DNA from 2 places in the Kitasatospora sp. NPDC093102 genome. Region 2 is predicted to be linked to the other one. Evidence: riboswitches for the same ligand, from Rfam matches in the RefSeq annotation. Region 2 holds a riboswitch; the other holds the start of a gene.
What was found. A riboswitch is a leader RNA that binds a small molecule or an ion and turns the genes downstream of it on or off. The one in region 2 is predicted to bind cobalamin.

Region 1 (5,553 bases), on a different contig from region 2:
CCGCCATGGTGGTCATGATGTCGCTCCTCCGGTCGGGTTCCGTCGGCTCGTACCTTGAGCGTACGCCCGGCCGCCCGTACCGGAGGGCCGGGATCCGGGCCGGTCAGCGGGCCGGCACGGTGCGCAGGTACTCGGCCAGCGCGCTGATCGCGGCCGGGTTGCGCGGGCTCTCCACCAGGTCGACGTAGTCCATGACGAAGATCCGGTCGTTCCTGATCGCGGAGACGTTCGCCAGCGCCGGGAAGGACTTGAGGAACTTCCGCTTCTCCTCGGCCCCGGGCGTCGCGTAGTCGTTGATCACGATCACCTCGGGGTCGCGCTGCACCACGCTCTCCCAGCCGGCCGTGACCCAGCTGTCGGCGAGGTCGCCCATCACGTTGGTCCCGCCGGCCTTGGCGATGATCTCGTTCGCGGCGGCGAACTTCCCGGCGGTGTACGGCTTGTCCTGCCCGCTGTCGTACAGGAAGACGGACGGGCGGCGCCCAGGCTGCGGGACGGCGGCGATCTGCGCCTTGAAGTCGGCGATCAGCTTGTCGGAGCGGTCCTTGACGTCGAAGATCTCGCCGAGGTTGGCCAGGTCGGTGTAGAGCGCCTCCAGCGGGTCCATCACGCCGCGTTCGGTGCCCTTGCCGCTGCGGCAGGACTCGCTGAGCACGTACGAGTCGATGCCGAGCGCCCTGAAGGCCTGCGGGGTGACGCCCTGGCCCTCGTCGAAGCCGTAGTGCCAGCCGGCGAAGACCAGGTCGGCCTTGGCGTCCAGCGCGATCTCCTTGGTGATCCGCTGCTTGGAGAGCCACGCCGTCTGCTGGTAGCCGTCCTTCCAGGCGACCTTGTCGATCCGCCCCTTGTCGTCGGGCATCACGTAGCCGGCCATCCGGTCGGCGAGGCCGAGCGAGAGCATCAGCTCGGTGATGCCGACGTCGTTGGTCACCGCCCGGGCGGGCTTCCGGTCGAAGGTGAGCTGGTCGCCGCAGTTGCGCACGGTCACCGGGTAGTGGGCGGAGGCGGTGGCGGCCTCCTCCGGGGCGATCTCGGCGCCGCAGGCGGTGAGTCCGAGGGCGAGCAGGGCAGTGGTGGCAACGGCCTTGGTGCGCACGGTGGTTCCTCTGGAAGGGGTGGGATCAGGCGGGGTGGTCGAGGCGGTCGAACAGCAGCTGGAGGGCGCCCGTCCCCGGGTGCCGCACCGGGGTGCCCCGGACGCCGAACACCTCGGCCAGCAGGGTGGGGCGGAGCACCTCGCCGGGTGGACCGGAGGCGACGATCCGGCCGGCCCGCAGCACGTACAGCAGGTCGCAGTGGCTCGCCGCCAGATTGAGGTCGTGCAGCGCGGTGAGCACCGTCGGACCGGCCTCGCGGGCGAGCGCCAGCACCTCCAACTGGTGCGCGATGTCGAGGTGGTTGGTGGGTTCGTCCAGCACCAGCAGGCGCGGCTCCTGGACCAGCGCGCGGGCGAACAGCACCCGCTGCTTCTCGCCCCCGGACAGGCTCAGGAAGCCCCGCTCGGCGAGGTGCCCGGCCCGGACCTTGCGCAGCGCCTCGGCGCAGCGCTCCCCGTCCCCCTCGGCCGGGGCGCCGAAGCCGCGGCGGTGCGGCAGCCGGCCCATGGCGACCACCTCGGCCACCGTGAAGTCGAACTCGGCGGAGTGCTCCTGGGTCAGCGCGGCCACCCGGCGGGCCGTCTCGCGGGCGGTGAGGGCGTGCAGGTCGTCGCCGGCCAGCCGGACCACGCCGCCGGCCGGCTTCAGCACCCGGTAGACGCAGCGCAGCAGGGTCGACTTGCCGCTGCCGTTCGGGCCGACCAGCCCGACCACCTGCCCGGCGGCGGCTGCCAGGCTCACCTCGTGGACCAGCCGGGTGCCGGCCAGCTCCACCGAGACGGCGTCGACGGCGAGGTCCTGGGCCTGCGCCGGTCCGGTCGCACCGGTCATGCCGGCCGCCTCGGTCACGCCGGTCATCGGGTGCCTCCGAAGGCCTGGCCGCGGCGGCGCATCATCACCAGGAAGGCGGGCACGCCGAGCACCGCGGTGAACACCCCGACAGGCAGTTCGGCGGGTGCCAGCAGGGTGCGCGAGGCGATGTCCACCCAGACCAGCAGCAGCGCCCCGGCGAGCGGCGCGATCACCAGCACCCGGCGGTGCCCCGCGCCGACCAGCATCCGCGCCAGGTGCGGCACCAGCAGCCCGACGAAGCCGATCGCCCCGCTGACCGCGACCACGGTGCCGGTGACGGCGGCGGTCACCACGAACAGCTCACGGCGCAGCCGGTCCGGGTCCACGCCGAGCGAGGCGGAGGTCTCGTCGCCCATGGCGAGCGCGTCCAGCCGCCCGGCGGCGCAGGTCAGGTGGACGAGGCCGGCCAGCACCGTGACGGCGGCGATCGGCACCTTGCCCCAGGTGGCGCCGCCGAGGCTGCCGAGCAGCCACATCATGGCGTCCCGGGCGGCCTCGCCGCGGTCGGCGGCGAAGACCATCAGGGTGGTGGTGGCGGAGAAGCCGTAGGACAGGGCGGTGCCGGTGAGCACCAGGCGCAGCGGGGTGAGCCCGTACGCGGTGCGGGCGGCGAGGTAGACCAGCGTCATGGCGGCCAGTGCGGAGCCGAAGGCGGAGGCGGAGACCGCCCACACCCCGAGCGAGGCGAAGGCGCCGAACAGCAGCACGGCGTTGGCGCCGACGGCCGCGCCGGAGGAGATGCCGAGCACGAAGGGGTCGGCCAGCGCGTTGCGCACCAGCGCCTGGACGGCGACCCCGCAGGCGGCGAGACCGGCGCCGACCACGGCGGCCAGCACGGTGCGCGGCAGCCGGATCTCCCAGACGATCGCGTACGCGGCCGCCTCGCCGGCGTCCAGCCGGCCGCCCGTCAGCCCGGCGCCCAGCAGTCGCAGCACGCGGGGCAGGCCGAGCCCGGAGGAGCCGAGGGCGACCCCGCAGACCAGCGAGAGCAGCAGCGCGGCGGCGAGGCCGGCGGCGAGCGGGACGACGGGTATTCGACGAGCGGGCGGGCCGACTGCACGGTTCACGGGTGCGCCTTGCCTCGGGCCGCGGGTGCGCCGGGGCGGGCGCGGGCCGGAGGCGTGCCGGGGCGCCGTTCCCCTCGCAGTCCGCGGCGAGTTGTCGGGAGGTCGGCGACCGAGGGCGATCGGGCTGGCGCGGTCGTACGGGCTGGTACGGGCCGTGCTCACCGTTGCGGGTCAGCGCCGGATTCACACCGGACTTCCCCCTCGGACGCCCTGGCAGCATAACAGCCGCTCAGGGCAGGCAACCCTTACCGCGTCGGACCGGACGTGAACGCACGACCGCCCCCGTCCGGCGGTGCGGACGGGGGCGGCCGGGTGGCGACGCGTCAGGCTCAGGCCTGCTTGGTCTCCCAGAAGATCTTGTCGACCTCGGCGATCAGGTCCAGCAGGGCCTGGCCGGTGGCCGGGTCGGTGGACGCCTTGGCGGCCGAGGCGGCCTTCAGGGTGTCGTTGATCAGCTGGTGCAGCTGCGGGTACTTCTCGAAGTGCGGGGCCTTGAAGTAGTCGCTCCACAGCACCGAGATGTGGTGCTTGACGGCCTCGGCGCGCTGCTCCTTGATGATGATGGCGCGGGCGCGGAAGTGCGGGTCCTCGTTGGCCTGGTACTTCTCCTGGGTGGCCTTGACCGACTCGGCCTCGAGCTTGGCCTGCGCCGGGTCGTACACGCCGCAGGGCAGGTCGCAGTGGGCGTGGGCGGTGGCGCGCGGTGCAAACAGACGAGAGAACATGGGAGTCCTTCCTTAGATCGTCTTCCCGCGCCCGAGATTACCCTTCCGCCCTCCCGGTTTCGCGGTCGGGCGGCGGGCCTAGGGCAAAAGACGGACCCGGAAACGGGGTATTCCGGACATCGAGCAGGTGGCGGTCCGTGCGGCAGACTGGGGGCGGGCGGATCGGGAGGAGGAGTCGTGGCGCGGAGCACGCGGCCGGAGGGCGCCGGAGCCGGGAGGCAGGGCCGGGACGGTGGCGCGCTGCCGTTCGGGCTGGTCGACGTGGCGGGGCCGTCGATGGTCCCGACCCTGCGCGAGGGCGACCAGCTGCTGGTCCGCTACGGCGCGCCGATCCGGCCGGGCGCGGTGGTGGTCTTCCGCCACCCGTTCCAGCAGGACCTGCTGGTGGTGAAGCGGGCCGCCGAGCGCCGGGCCAAGGGCTGGTGGCTGCTCTCCGACAACCGCCCGGTGGACAGCGACAGCCGCAGCTACGGCGCCGTCCCGGACGAGCTGGTGCTCGGCCGGGCGCTGCTGCGGCTGCGCCCGAGCCCGGCCTGGCTGGCGCCGGGGCGACGGCTGGAGCGGCTGCTGCTCGCCCCGCGGCTGGCCCGGGTGCCGGGCCTGGCCCGTCGGCTCGGCGTCTGGGTGGAAGAGGTCTAGGGCGCGTTCCCGGCTAGGCGCGGGCCGCGGCTTCCGCCTCCTGGCGCTTGCGGGCCCGGTAGGCGGCCACGTTGGCGCGGGTCGCGCAGCGGTCCGAGCAGTAGCGGCGGGAGCGGTTGGTCGAGGTGTCCAGGTAGGCGTTGCGGCAGGGCGCGGCCTGGCAGATGCCGAGCCGGTCGGCGCCCAGCTCGGTCAGGTGGACGGCCAGGCCCATGCAGGCGACGGCGCTGAAGTGCGCGGTGGCGGTGGGCGAGTTGTCGGCCAGGTGCAGGTGCCAGCGCGGCCGCCCGGCGTCGTCCAGGTGGTCGTGCCCGGAGATCAGCGGGCTGACGGGGTACTCCATCAGCAGGCTGTTCAGCAGGTCGACGCCGCGGACCTCGTCGCCGTCGGCGGCGGCCTCGAAGACCCCGCGCAGCCGGGTCCGCACCGCCCGCAGCCGGGGCAGGTCGGACTCGTCGGCGAGGGCGGCGGCCCGCGAGGAGTCGGAGAACAGGCCGCGCACCGCCTCCACGGAGGTCAGCGTGTCGGTGCCGCGCTCGGGCTCCTCGGTGTTCACCAGCCGAACGGCGAGATCGGCGTAGGCGGCGAGCTCCACAGGGGTCCTTCCAGGATTTGGTAACGGGCTGACTCCCTCCAGCCTATTACCTGTGCGGGGGCTCCGACCTGTTGCCCGGGTCGGGAAAGTGTCGGCGCCCGGCAGGACGGGCCTGCCGGGCGCCGACGGTACGGGCTCAGAGCACCTTGGACAGGAAGGCCCTGGTGCGCTCGTGCTGGGGGTCGGTGAGCACCTCGCGGGGGTTGCCGGACTCGACCACCACCCCGCCGTCCATGAACACCAGCGCGTCGCCGACCTCGCGGGCGAAGCCCATCTCGTGGGTGACGACCACCATGGTCATGCCCTCCTCTGCGAGGCCGCGCATGACGTCGAGGACGTCGCCGACCAGCTCCGGGTCGAGCGCGGAGGTGGGCTCGTCGAAGAGCATCAGCTTGGGCTTCATGGCCAGCGCGCGGGCGATCGCCACGCGCTGCTGCTGGCCGCCGGAGAGCTGCGAGGGGTAGTTCCCCGCCTTGTCGGCGAGGCCGACCCGCTCCAGCAGGGCCATCCCGCGCTCGCGGGCGTCGGCCTTGCCCTCGCCCTTGACCTGGACCGGCGCCTCCATGATGTTCTCGATG
Region 2 (5,553 bases):
CCGTGGGCGAGCCCACCTGGGCCGCCACCACCGACTTCACCGCCGGCACGGCCGCCCGCCTCTCCCTGGTCGTCGACGACGGCACCAACGCGCTCAAGGTCTGCGCCGTCACCCTCACCCCCACCGGCACCACCACGACCCTCGGCGACGTCCTCGACGCGGCGGGCACCGCCACCCCGAGCGGCTGCGTCACCTCCGTCACCCCGTCCACCGGCGGCGGCACCATCACCGCGCTCAACGGCACGGCCAACGGCGGCTCCTCCACTTGGAAGGTCAGCCTGGACGGTGCCACCGCCACCGCCGCCACCCGGGCCACCACCGTCCACCTCGGCGACACCGTCTCGCTGCGCTACGGCAGCTGACCGCACGACGCCGGAGGGGGCGCCGACCCCTCGCTCCGGCGGGAACGATCCACGACGGCCCGGCGGCAGATCCGCCGCCGGGCCACCGGAGACAGGGGGACGGATGGCGATGAGTGTTTCCAGATGGGCGGCAGGCGGCCACGTGGCTCTGGTCGGCACGCTCGCCACGCTGGGCGGGCTGACGCAGAACGGACGCTTCTACCTCGGCGCGATCGCCCTCACACTGCCCACGGGGCTCCTGGCTCTGGCCGCCGTGTACCTCGCACGCGGTCTGTTGACGGGCATCGGCGGGCTGTTCACCGAGACGCGCCTGCCCGATGGCGACGACCCCGCATGGCTGACCACCGCGGACATCGTGGTCAACACGCTGTTGTTCACGGCCGCTGCGGTAGCCACGGTGTTGCTGGTCGAACACTTCGTCCGGCGGCGCCGATTGTCCCGCGGCGCCTGAGCCCCTGCCGCCGGCGCCCTGGCTCCTCCGGAGAGGGGACCGGGGCGCCGGTCGGCCTCCGCGTTTCAGGGCGCGGTGATGCCCGGCTGCGCGCCGGCACCGAAGGACCAGCCCTCGACGTCGCCGGGTGCCGGGTCGTAGCTGCCCGCGCCCAGGCTGCTGTACGACCAGGGGCCGCCGTGCTGGGCGTGCCAGTACGACCAGTAGGCGCTGCCGGTCGGGTTGGTGCAGGTCGTCGGCAGGGCGTTGATGGTGCAGACGAAGCCCGGGTAGCGCGGGTGGAAGGCGTACGAGAATCCGGCGCCGGTCAGCGCGGCCAGGCCACTGGCCGGGTCGCCGAGCGCGCAGCCGGTCTGGATGCCGCCGCCGACGGCGGTGAAGTCGACCACGACGGTGACTCCGGTGGTGCCGGTGCAGGCGGCCGCCTGCGCCTGCGGGGCCTGGACGGCGGAGACGCCGAGCAGTCCGGCGGTGAGGGCCGCCGCGGCGGCGATCGACCCGAGCATACGGCGGGCCGGGCGGACCGCGGTGAGAGTGTCGGTCATCGGTGAAATCCTCCTGGCGTCAGGCTTGTTCAGCGCGCGACCGGGGCCGGGCAGGCCAGGGTCGGGGCGTCGGGGCGGGCCCCGGAAGCGGAGAGGGTGGGCAGCGGGGTGCCCGCGAGGCCGAGGACGGCCTGCGCGGTGGCCCGGGCGCCGCTGCCCACGTTGAAGCCGGACGCGTCGTAGGCGACGGCTCCGCGGACCGCCGGGTCGGCGGAGCAGCCCTGCTGGAACGTGACCAACCGGCTCCAGCCCTTGAGGCCGGCGACGAGGCGCCCGCCGGAGAGCAGCGCCTGGGTGGCCAGGCCGGTGGTGTTGGCGTTGGAGGCGCTCGCCCCGGCGGCCGCGAACCCGCCGTCGGTGTTCTGGTGGGCGGTGAGCCGGCCCAGGCCCGTGTTCGCCTTGGCGGCGCGACCGGTGGCGGCGAGGGCCTGGACGGCGAGTGCGGTGGCGTCGGGGTCACTGGTGCAGATGGCCTGGCTGAAGGAGACCGGGAAGCCGCCGTCCGCGCACTGGCTGTCCGCGAGGAAGTCGACAGCCGCCGCCGGAGCGTCACCGGGTGTGCGGTGCAGGGCGATCACGGCGAGGGACTGGCCGAAGGCGTTGCTGTAGTCGCCCCACTGGGAGCGGTCGGAGAAACGGCCCTCGGCGGTCTGCAGCGAGCGCAGGCGGGCCGGCAGGTCGACGCCGCCGAAGGCCGTCGGGTTCCCACCGCGGACCTCGACGGCGAGCAGCAGCTTGGCGGTCGCGCCCGCGTAGGCCTCGGTGGTGCCGTCGCCGAGGTAGCCACTGATGATCTCGGGCTTCGCCAGCCAGGCGGTGGCCTTCGCGGCGGACTCGTCGGAGCTGTGCGAGGCGGCGAAGGCCAGCACGGCGTCCACGGTCAGGCCCTGGTCGGGGTAGGCGGTCCCGTTGAAGACGGACTCGAAGTGGTCGCCGTCCACGAGTTGGCGGGCCAGCCAGCCGCTTGCGGCGGCGTCGGGACGAACCGTCGGGGACGAGGTCGCGGCGGCGGGCGCGGCGTGGGCGGCGGTGGCCGCCGGGAGCGCGGTGGCGAGTGCGAGGGCGGGTATCGCGAGCAGACCGAGAGTGCGGCGGAGCGCGGGCATGGGTGCCTTTCCGGGCCTGGACGCAGGGGCCCGGAGGACGTCGGCGACACGCCGGGCAGCCCTCGGAGCTCCGGCCCGCAGACCACGACGGGAGGAGGGGACGACACACCTCCGCCGACGGGTAATCGGGCTCGCCGCCGACGTGGAGCCGGAGGCCTACCGTTGCGGGTCAGCGCCGGATTCGGACCGGACTTCCCCCATCGGCGGAGTCACTACTTGACGGCCCATCATGGCGAAACGGAAAAGATCCGGTCAAGGGTTCGTGCGTCACATCACGGTGGTCCATACCCGGCTTCGCGACGCACTCCTCCTGGCTGCCGGCGTGATCAGGGTGTCTCGGACGGCAGAATGCCTCCTATGCGGCACATCTTCGTCATCGGCATCGGCGCGGGCGACCCCGACCACCTCACCCTGCAGGCGGTCAAGGCACTCGCCCGCACGGATGTCTTCTTCATCCTCGACAAGAGCGAGGAACGGCAGGACCTGATCCGGCTGCGTCGCCGGATCCTGGCCGAGCACGGGCGGCCCGGGCACCGGCTCGTCGAAGCACCGGACGCGGAGCGGGACCGCACCACCCCGGCATACGCGACCGCCGTGGACGACTGGCGTGTCCGCCGCGCCGACCTGGTCGAGCAGTTGGCCGTCGAGCACCTCGGTGAGGGCGAGACGGGCGCGTTCCTGGCCTGGGGGGATCCGAGCCTCTACGACAGTGTGATCGCCGTGGTGGACGACGTACGAGCCCGTGGCACGGTCGCGTTCGACTACGAGGTGATCCCGGGCATCAGCAGTGTGTCCGCGCTAGCCGCCCGCCACCGCACCACGCTGACCCGGGTCGGCCGCCCGGTGCAGATCACCACCGGCCGCCGCCTGGCCGAGGGCTTTCCCGAGGACGTGGACGACGTGGTGGTGATGCTCGACGGCCGGGCCGCCTTCAGCGGGATCGACCCCGAGGGGCTGGAGATCCACTACGGCGCCTACCTCGGCACTCCCGACGAGATCCTGGTCGCCGGCCCGCTGGCCGAAGCCGCCCCGCGGATCCGCGAGCTGCGCGAGGCGGCGCGCGAGCGCAAGGGCTGGATCATGGACACCTACCTGCTGCGGCGGTCGGCTGACTGACCGGCGTGCGCCGCCCCGGGCGAGGGGCGGCACACGCGCGAACCGTCAGCGGTGGGCGAAGGACGGCGGTCGCTTCTCGGCGAAGGCCGCCATGCCCTCCTTCTGGTCGGCCGTCGCGAACGTCGCGTGGAACAGCCGCCGTTCGAACCGGACGCCCTCGGCCAGGATGGTCTCGAAGGCGCGGTTGACGCTCTCCTTCATCATGACCGCCGCCGGAGCGGACATCGCCGCGACCGTCTCGGCGGTGGTCAGCGCCTCGGACAACAGCTGGTCCGCCGGGACGATCCGGGAGACCAGTCCGGCCCGCTCGGCCTCCTCGGCGCCCATCATCCGGCCGGTCAGGCACAGTTCCATGGCCTTCGCCTTGCCGACCGCCCGGGTCAGCCGCTGCGAGCCGCCGATGCCCGGGATGACACCGAGCTTGATCTCCGGCTGCCCGAACTTCGCGGTGTCCGCCGCCGGCAGGACGTCGCACAGCATCGCCAGCTCGCAGCCCCCGCCCAGCGCGTAGCCGGCGACCGCCGCGACGACCAGCTTGCGCAGCGCGGCGAAGCGGTCCCAGGCGGCGAACCAGTCGCCGAGGTAGGCGTCGACGAAGTCGAGGGACTGCATCTCCTTGATGTCGGCGCCGGCCGCGAAGGCCTTCTCCGAGCCGGTGATCACCAGACAGCCGATCTCCGGGTCCCGGTCGAAGGCGGTCGCGGCGGCGACGACTTCGGTCATCAGGAGGGTGTTGAGCGCGTTGAGCGCCTTCGGTCGGTCGAGCGTGATGAGCCCGACCCGGCCCGTGCGCTCGACCAGGATCGTCTCGTAACCGGTCACTTGCCGTCCTTCCCGAGGGTGGTGATGATCGCGGAGAAGTCCAGGCCAGTGCTGCCGGCTGCCGCGAAGTCCGCGTACAACTGCGCGGCCTTGCGCCCGAGTTCGGCGGGCAGGCCGGCAATCTCGGCGGCCCCGGCGGCGAGGCCGAGGTCCTTGGCCATCAGGGCGGCGGCGAACCCGGCCGCGTACTCGCGGTTGGCCGGGCTGGTCGGGACCGGGCCGGGGACGGGGCAGTTGGTGGTGAGTGCCCAGCACTGGCCGGAGGCGGTGGAGGCGACGTCGTAGAGCGCCTGGTGGCTGAGCCCGAGGCTCTCCCCGAGGACGAAGGCCTCGCTGACCGCGATCATCGAGATGCCGAGGATCATGTTGTTGCAGATCTTCGCGGCCTGTCCGGCACCGGCCGCACCGCAGTGCACGACCTTGCGGCCCATCGTCTCCAGCACCGGTCGAACCGCCTCGAAGTCCGGCTCCGCGGCGCCGACCATGAAGGTGAGGCTCGCGGCGGTCGCACCGACCACTCCGCCGGAGACCGGCGCGTCCACCGAGCGGTGTCCCGCGTTCACGGCCAGGTCGTGCGCCGCCCGGGCGTCCGCGACGTCGATCGTGGAGCAGTCGACGAAGAGCGTTCCCGGACGGGCGGCCGGCAGCAGGTCCGTGTAGGCGGCCAGCACGTGCCGATTGGCCGCCCCCGTCGTGACGGCCGCGCGCATCGAGGCACCTCAGCACGCCGACCTCAACAGCCGCCTCGGCGACGCCGTCTGGTCTCTGGCCCCGTTCGTCGCCAACCCGAGCCAGGGCCTGGTCCAGATCCACTGGCTCCCGTGCCCGGCCCTGCTGCTGCCCGAGCTCAAGCAGGCGGCCTGGCATCTGATCAACTCCGACCTGCCCGCCACCTACCTGCGCGCCCGAGGCAGCGCGATGCGCACCCGCCCCGCTGCAACCACCACCGCCAGCATCGTCACCCGGTGGATCGACCTCGCCGACGTCCTGCACCACCAAGGCATCAGCACCCTCGCCGAGGCCGACACCGCCGCCCTCCACGCCTACGGCCTGCACCTGAAGACCGACGCCACCGACCGACGCACCGCACGCCGCAAGTTGCTGGCCATCTCCAGCCCGCACGCCTACGACCAGCTCACCGCACACCCCAC

Region 1: another riboswitch for cobalamin. It lies ahead of AB0O11_RS06855 (iron ABC transporter permease); the one in region 2 lies ahead of AB0O11_RS34035 (peptidase).

Annotation. Positions count from the first base shown of each region.
Region 1 covers NZ_JBFBFA010000003.1:258,823-264,375, forward strand. Annotated here, with positions in the region: gene AB0O11_RS06840 (nuclear transport factor 2 family protein) at 1-16, opposite strand, end outside; gene AB0O11_RS06845 (ABC transporter substrate-binding protein) at 104-1,096, opposite strand; gene AB0O11_RS06850 (ABC transporter ATP-binding protein) at 1,122-1,928, opposite strand; gene AB0O11_RS06855 (iron ABC transporter permease) at 1,952-3,016, opposite strand; cobalamin riboswitch at 3,139-3,278, opposite strand; gene sodN (superoxide dismutase, Ni) at 3,346-3,741, opposite strand; gene sodX (nickel-type superoxide dismutase maturation protease) at 4,018-4,380, shown strand; gene AB0O11_RS06870 (CGNR zinc finger domain-containing protein) at 4,394-4,975, opposite strand; gene AB0O11_RS06875 (amino acid ABC transporter ATP-binding protein) at 5,112-5,553, opposite strand, start outside.
Region 2 covers NZ_JBFBFA010000048.1:18,893-24,445, reverse strand. Annotated here, with positions in the region: gene AB0O11_RS34050 (hypothetical protein) at 1-362, shown strand, start outside; gene AB0O11_RS34045 (hypothetical protein) at 505-813, shown strand; gene AB0O11_RS34040 (flagellar hook-length control protein FliK) at 879-1,358, opposite strand; gene AB0O11_RS34035 (peptidase) at 1,388-2,464, opposite strand; cobalamin riboswitch at 2,563-2,684, opposite strand; gene cobF (precorrin-6A synthase (deacetylating)) at 2,822-3,580, shown strand; gene AB0O11_RS34025 (enoyl-CoA hydratase) at 3,626-4,402, opposite strand; gene mmsB (3-hydroxyisobutyrate dehydrogenase) at 4,399-5,112, opposite strand.